2 linked regions of the Sphaerotilus montanus genome follow. The protein of the gene in region 1 binds, or shares a complex with, the protein of each later gene. Links are inferred from orthologs where the notes say so. Each region holds a gene or a part of one and is shown in the gene's direction. Other genes may lie near its edges. The genes, in order: accC and accD.

Region 1 (3,195 bases):
GACTGGCCGTGGACGGCCCCACGCCCGTGCGCGAGTTCCTGGTGAAGACGCCGGTGGGGTTTCCGATCGGACTGGCCGGTTTCGGCGGCACCGAACTGGCGCGCCAGATGGGCAACACGACCGGGGGCTTGCCCTATACCGTGGTGCTGGGTGCGGACGGTCAGGTGCTCCACCGCAAACTGGGTGAGACCAATCTGAAAGAACTGCAAGAGTGGGTCGGTGCTGCAGGCGCAGGCACCACAGGATGAACGGTTTGGTTCTTGCGCGAACCTCGGCCCGTGGCATCATCGCGGACCTCGCCGACCGGGTCTCAATTTGTGAAGACCGTCATCGAATGGAACAGAAAAGCGCGTAAAGTCTGGGGTTTGGCTGACAAACCCGCGGCAACACGGCCCATCTGACGCGAGTCCTGCACGCGAACCGACGCGACAGGGCCGCCGCCGGCCAGCGGGGCACGCATCCGACTGCCCCGCTCACTGCAACCCGAGTATCACGGAGCCCCCATGGACCTTCGCAAGCTGAAGACCCTGATCGATCTGGTGTCGGAATCCAACGTCTCCGAACTGGAGATCACCGAAGCCGACGGCAAGGTGCGCATCGTCAAGCAAAGTACGGCACCCGCCATGGTGATGGCCGCGCACTACCCCGGTCAGCCCATGGCCCATCCGGCACCTGCCGCACCGGTGGCGGCTGCCGCGCCGGCGGCACCGGTGGCCGAGGTCATCACCGGCCATGTCGTCAAGTCGCCGATGGTCGGCACCTTCTACCGCGCCTCCAACCCCGGCGCCAAGGCGCTGGCCGACGTGGGCACGGTCATCAAGAAGGGCCAGTCGGTGTGCATCATCGAGGCCATGAAGATCATGAACGAGATCGAGTCGGACGTGGACGGCACGGTCACCAAGGTGTTCGTCGAGAACGGCCAGGCCGTCGAGTACGGACAGCCGCTGTTCATCATCGAATAAGGCCCGCGCCATCATGTTCAAGAAGATCCTGATCGCCAACCGCGGCGAGATCGCGCTGCGCATCCAGCGGGCGTGCCGCGAGATGGGCATCCAGGCGGTGGTGGTGTATTCCGAAGCGGACCGCGACGCCAAGTACGTCAAGCTCGCCGACGAAGCCGTCTGCATCGGCCCCGCCCCGTCGCAGAAGAGCTATCTGCACATGCCCGCCATCATCTCGGCCGCCGAGGTGACGGACGCCGAGGCGATCCACCCGGGCTACGGATTCCTGTCCGAGAACGCCGACTTCGCCGAACGTGTCGAGAAGAGCGGCTTCGCCTTCATCGGCCCGCGCCCCGAATCGATCCGTCTGATGGGCGACAAGGTCTCGGCCAAGGACGCGATGGTCAAGGCCGGTGTGCCGACCGTGCCCGGCTCGGTGGGCGAACTGCCCGACGACCCGAAGGAGATCATCCGCATGGGCCGCGAGACCGGCTATCCGGTGATCATCAAGGCGGCCGGCGGCGGTGGTGGACGGGGCATGCGCGTGGTGCACGCCGAGGCGGCCCTGCTGCACGCCGTGGAGACGACCAAGGCGGAAGCGGGCGCGGCCTTCAACAACCCGGCCGTCTACATGGAGAAATATCTCCAGAACCCGCGCCACATCGAGATCCAGGTCCTCGCCGACCAGCACGGCCACGCCGTCTGGCTGGGCGAGCGCGACTGCTCCATGCAGCGCCGCCACCAGAAGATCATCGAGGAAGCGCCGGCACCGGGCATTCCGCGCAAGGTGATCGAGAAGATCGGCGAACGCTGCGCGGCGGCCTGCCGCAAGATCAACTACCGCGGCGCGGGCACCTTCGAGTTCCTGTACGAGAACGGCGAGTTCTTCTTCATCGAGATGAACACCCGCGTGCAGGTCGAGCATCCGGTGACCGAACTGGTGACCGGCATCGACATCGTGCAGCAGCAGATCCGCATCGCCGCCGGCGAGGAGCTGCCCTTCACGCAGAAGCAGATCACCCAGCGCGGCCACGCCATCGAGTGCCGCATCAACGCCGAGGATCCGTTCAAGTTCACGCCGTCGCCGGGTCGCATCACGATGTGGCACCCGCCGGGCGGACCGGGCGTGCGCGTCGATTCGCATGCCTACAGCAACTACTTCGTGCCGTCGAACTACGACTCGATGATCGGCAAGATCATCGTGCACGCCGACACGCGCGACCAGGCGCTGGCCCGCATGCGCAGCGCGCTGAGCGAGATGCTGGTCGAAGGCATCCAGACCAACATCCCGCTGCACCGGCAGCTGATGTCCGACGCCGCCTTCGTGGAGGGTGGCACCAGCATCCATTACCTCGAAGGCTGGCTGGCCGCACGGAAGTCGCTGGGATGATCGAGCTGACCCTGCTCTGTCCGGCCGACCAGGTCGATGCGGTGTCCGATGCGCTGATGGAGGAGCTGGACGCGCTGGCCGTCACCGTCGAGGACGCGGACGCCGACACGCCCGACGAAGCCCCCATCTTCGGCGAGCCGGGCATGCCCGCGACGCTGTCGGCCAGCATTGGTGGCTGGCAGCGTTCGGTCGTCAAGGCCCTGTTCAACGACGAGGATGCCGCCACCGACGCCTGCACCCTGCTGCTGGCCCAGGACGGCGAGGATGGCGACAGCGCCTTCACCGATCTGCACGTCCAGGGGCTCTACCCCGTGGCGGACCAGGACTGGGTGCGTCTGACACAGTCGCAGTTCGAGCCGGTGCTGATCACGTCCGAGTTCTGGATCGTGCCCTCGTGGCACAAGCCACCGGCAGGCGCCACGCGCGTGATGCGGCTGGATCCCGGCCTGGCCTTCGGCACGGGCACGCATCCGACCACCCGCATGTGCCTGCGCTGGATCGCCCGCCACGCCGATCTGGCAAACCCGTGGCCACGTGTGCTCGACTACGGCTGTGGCTCGGGCATCCTGGCCATCGGCGCCGGACTGCACGGCGCCCGTGACATCGACGCGGTGGACATCGACTTCGCCGCCGTGGAGTCGAGCCGGGCCAATGCAGCAGCGAATGGCGTGACCCTGCACCGGGTCGGTCTGCCGGACCTGGCCGAAGGGCAGTACCCGGTCGTGCTGGCGAACATCCTGGCCGCACCGCTGAAGCTGCTGGCGCCGCTGTTGAGCGGTCATGTCGCACCGGGCGGTTCGCTGGTGATGGCAGGCCTGCTGGAACGCCAGATCGAGGAACTGCAGGCGACGTATGCCCCCTGGC
Region 2 (3,316 bases), 1.3 Mb from region 1 along the record:
GCCGCCAGCCGGACGCCGTGGTCGCCTGCGTGGGCGGCGGCAGCAACGCGATGGGCATCTTCCACCCCTACATTCCGCATGAAGGCACGCGCCTGATCGGCGTCGAGGCGGCGGGCGAGGGTCTGGACACGCTCAAGCATTCGGCTTCGCTGCAACTCGGCAAGCCCGGCGTGCTGCACGGCAACCGCACCTACATCCTGCAGGACGCCAACGGCCAGATCACCGAGACGCACTCCGTGTCGGCCGGGCTGGACTACCCCGGCGTGGGCCCGGAGCACGCTTATCTGAAGGACATCGGTCGCGCCGAGTACGTGGGCATCACCGACAAGGAGGCGCTGGAGGCCTTCCACTACCTCTGCCGCACCGAGGGCATCATCCCGGCGCTGGAGTCGAGCCACGCGGTCGCCTACGCGATGAAACTGGCGAAGACGATGCGTCCGGACCAGCACATCCTGGTCAACCTGTCCGGCCGTGGCGACAAGGACATCGGCACCGTCGCCGACCTGTCGGGGGCCGATTTCTACTGCCGCCCGTCGTGTCGCGGGCAGAGCGTCAAGGGAGGTGCGCTGTGAGCCGCATCCAGACCACCTTCGCGCGCCTGGCCGCGCAGGGCCGCAAGGCGCTGATTCCCTATGTGACCGCAGGCGATCCGTACGCCGATGTGACCGTCGACCTGATGCACGGCATGGTCGCGGCGGGCGCCGACGTGATCGAACTCGGCGTTCCGTTCTCGGACCCGATGGCCGACGGCCCGGTGATCCAGCGCGCCAGCGAGCGCGCGCTGCTCAAGCACATCAGCACGGCGCACGTGCTGGAGATGGTGCGCGCCTTCCGCGAGACGGATGCGACGACGCCGGTGGTGCTGATGGGCTATGCCAACCCGGTCGAGTGCTACGGGCCGGACCGCTTCGTGGACGACGCGAAGAAGGCTGGCGTCGATGGCGTGCTCGTCGTGGACTATCCGCCGCAGGAATGCGAAGCCTTCGCCGCACGGCTGCGCGCCGCGGACATGGATGCGATCTTCCTGCTCGCTCCGACGTCGACTGACCAGCGCATGGCCGAAGTCGGCCGCATCGCCACAGGCTACGTCTACTACGTCTCGCTCAAGGGCGTGACCGGCGCCGGTCACCTCGACACCGACGCGGTCGCGCGCATGGTGCCGCGCATCCGCGCCCAGGTGAGCGTGCCAGTGGGCGTCGGCTTCGGCATCCGGGACGCAGAAACCGCCGTCGCCGTGGCCCGTGTGTCGGACGCGGTGGTGATCGGTTCCCGTATCATCCAGTTGATCGAAAACGAACCGCGCGAGCGGGTGGTACCGGTCGCTGCCGGTTTCCTCCGCGAGATCCGTGCGGCATTGGATACCCTCCAAGGAGAAACCGCATGAGTTGGCTCGACAAGCTGCTGCCCCCCAAGATCCAGCAGACCAAACCCAGCGAGCGCCGCACGGTGCCGGAAGGCCTGTGGGTCAAGTGCGCGTCCTGCGAGACGGTGCTCTACAAGACCGACCTGGAGGGCAACCTCAACGTCTGTCCCAAGTGCGGCCACCACCACCGCATCGACGCCCGCGCCCGCCTGAACGGCTTCCTCGACGACGAAGGCCGCTACGAGATCGGCCAGGAAGTCCTGCCGGTCGATGCGCTGAAGTTCAAGGACAGCAAGAAGTACCCTGAGCGTCTGAAGGAAGCCATGGAGGCCACCGGCGAGACCGACGCACTGGTTGTGATGGGCGGCTCTGTGTTGAGCATTCCGCTGGTCGCCGCCGCGTTCGAGTTCGACTTCATGGGCGGCTCGATGGGTTCGGTGGTCGGCGAGCGTTTCGTGCGCGGGGTCGAGACAGCCATCGAGCAGAAGGTGCCGTTCGTCTGCTTCACCGCCACGGGTGGCGCGCGCATGCAGGAGGGCCTGCTGTCGCTGATGCAGATGGCCAAGACCAACGCCGCGCTGACCCGCCTCGGCAAGGCGAAGCTGCCCTACATCAGCGTGCTGACCGACCCGACCATGGGCGGCGTGTCGGCGGGCTTCGCGTTCGTGGGTGACGTGGTCATCGCCGAACCGAAGGCGCTGATCGGTTTTGCCGGCCCGCGCGTGATCGAGAACACCGTGCGCGAGAAGCTGCCGGAAGGCTTCCAGCGCTCGGAGTTCCTGATCGAGAAGGGCGCGCTGGACATGATCGTGGACCGCCGCGAGCTGCGCCAGACCGTCGCCCGCCTGCTGGCCATGCTGCAGCGCCAGAGCGCGGACGCGGTGTCCTGAACCCGCATTCCACGCGCTGTGCTCACGGGGGCGTCGCAAGACGCCCCTTCGGTTTTTCGAAGAGATCTTCATGCCCCAGACCCTGTCCGACTGGCTCGCGCACTGCGAGCGCCTGCACCCGGTGACCATCCAGCTCGGCCTCGACCGGGTGCAGCGCGTGCGCGAGCGGCTGGGCCTGCAGTTCGACGTGCCGGTCTACACGGTGGCGGGCACCAATGGAAAGGGCTCGACCTGCGCGATGCTCGAAGCCATCCTGCTGCAGGGCGGCTACCGCACCGCGGTGTACGGGTCGCCGCATCTGGTGCATTTCGAGGAGCGGCTGCGGCTCAATGGCGACGTGGTCCGGGCCGAGGTGCTGCTGCCGCACTTCGCCGCGGTCGAAGCGGCACGCCAGGGCGAATCGCTGACCTATTTCGAGTTCACGACGCTGGCCATCCTGCACTGCATCGCCGCGCAGCCGCTGGACGTGGTGATCCTCGAAGTCGGTCTGGGCGGGCGGCTGGACGCCGTCAACATCATCGATGCCGACTGCGCCATCATCACCAGCATCGACCTCGACCACATGGACTACCTCGGCCCGGACCGCGAGGCCATCGGCCGCGAGAAGGCCGGGATCATGCGGGCCGGTCGGCCGGTGATCGTGTCCGATCCGGTGCCGCCGCGCAGCGTGATCGACCATGCCGAAGCGCTGGGTGCAGACCTGTGGCGCTTCGGTCGCGATTTCAACTACGCGGGCGATCGCCAGCAGTGGAACTGGAGCGGGCGAGGGCGCCGCTACAACGCGATGGCCTACCCGGCACTGCGTGGTGCGAACCAGCTGATCAACGCGTCGGGTGTGCTCGCGGCGCTGGACGCGATGCGACCGCGCCTGTCGGTGCCGGCCCAGGCGGTGCGCAATGGTCTGGCGATGGTGGAACTGCCGGGGCGCTTCCAGGTCGTTCCTGGCCAGCCGGCGCTGGTGCTGGATGTGGCGCACAACCCGCATGCGTCCGCCGTTCTGGCACAGAACCTTGACCAGATGGGCTACTTCCCGCGCACGCATGCCGTGCTGGGTGCCATGGCC

What was found.
Region 2: the proteins of accC (region 1) and accD are in contact, whole or in part, in a solved structure (PDB 8UXZ), measured with the Escherichia coli proteins. The link is inferred for Sphaerotilus montanus from one-to-one orthologs.

The regions. Positions count from the first base shown.
Region 1 is NZ_JACCFH010000001.1:1,399,046-1,402,240, forward strand. What follows is about bases 276-3,153. They hold accC (acetyl-CoA carboxylase biotin carboxylase subunit), read left to right. Parts: upstream 276-975; coding sequence 976-2,331; downstream 2,332-3,153. Other genes in these bases: accB (acetyl-CoA carboxylase biotin carboxyl carrier protein), read left to right, coding at 504-962; prmA (50S ribosomal protein L11 methyltransferase), read left to right, coding at 2,328-3,153. Also shown: BDD16_RS06170 (TlpA family protein disulfide reductase), read left to right, coding at 1-248; more of prmA, read left to right, coding at 3,154-3,195. UniProt on the Escherichia coli protein: This protein is a component of the acetyl coenzyme A carboxylase complex; first, biotin carboxylase catalyzes the carboxylation of the carrier protein and then the transcarboxylase transfers the carboxyl group to form malonyl-CoA.
Region 2 is NZ_JACCFH010000001.1:108,798-112,113, reverse strand. The notes cover bases 318-3,316. They hold accD (acetyl-CoA carboxylase, carboxyltransferase subunit beta), read left to right. Parts: upstream 318-1,380; coding sequence 1,381-2,253; downstream 2,254-3,316. Other genes in these bases: folC (bifunctional tetrahydrofolate synthase/dihydrofolate synthase), read left to right, coding at 2,324-3,316; trpA (tryptophan synthase subunit alpha), read left to right, coding at 569-1,384; trpB (tryptophan synthase subunit beta), read left to right, coding at 318-572. In the rest of the region: more of trpB, read left to right, coding at 1-317.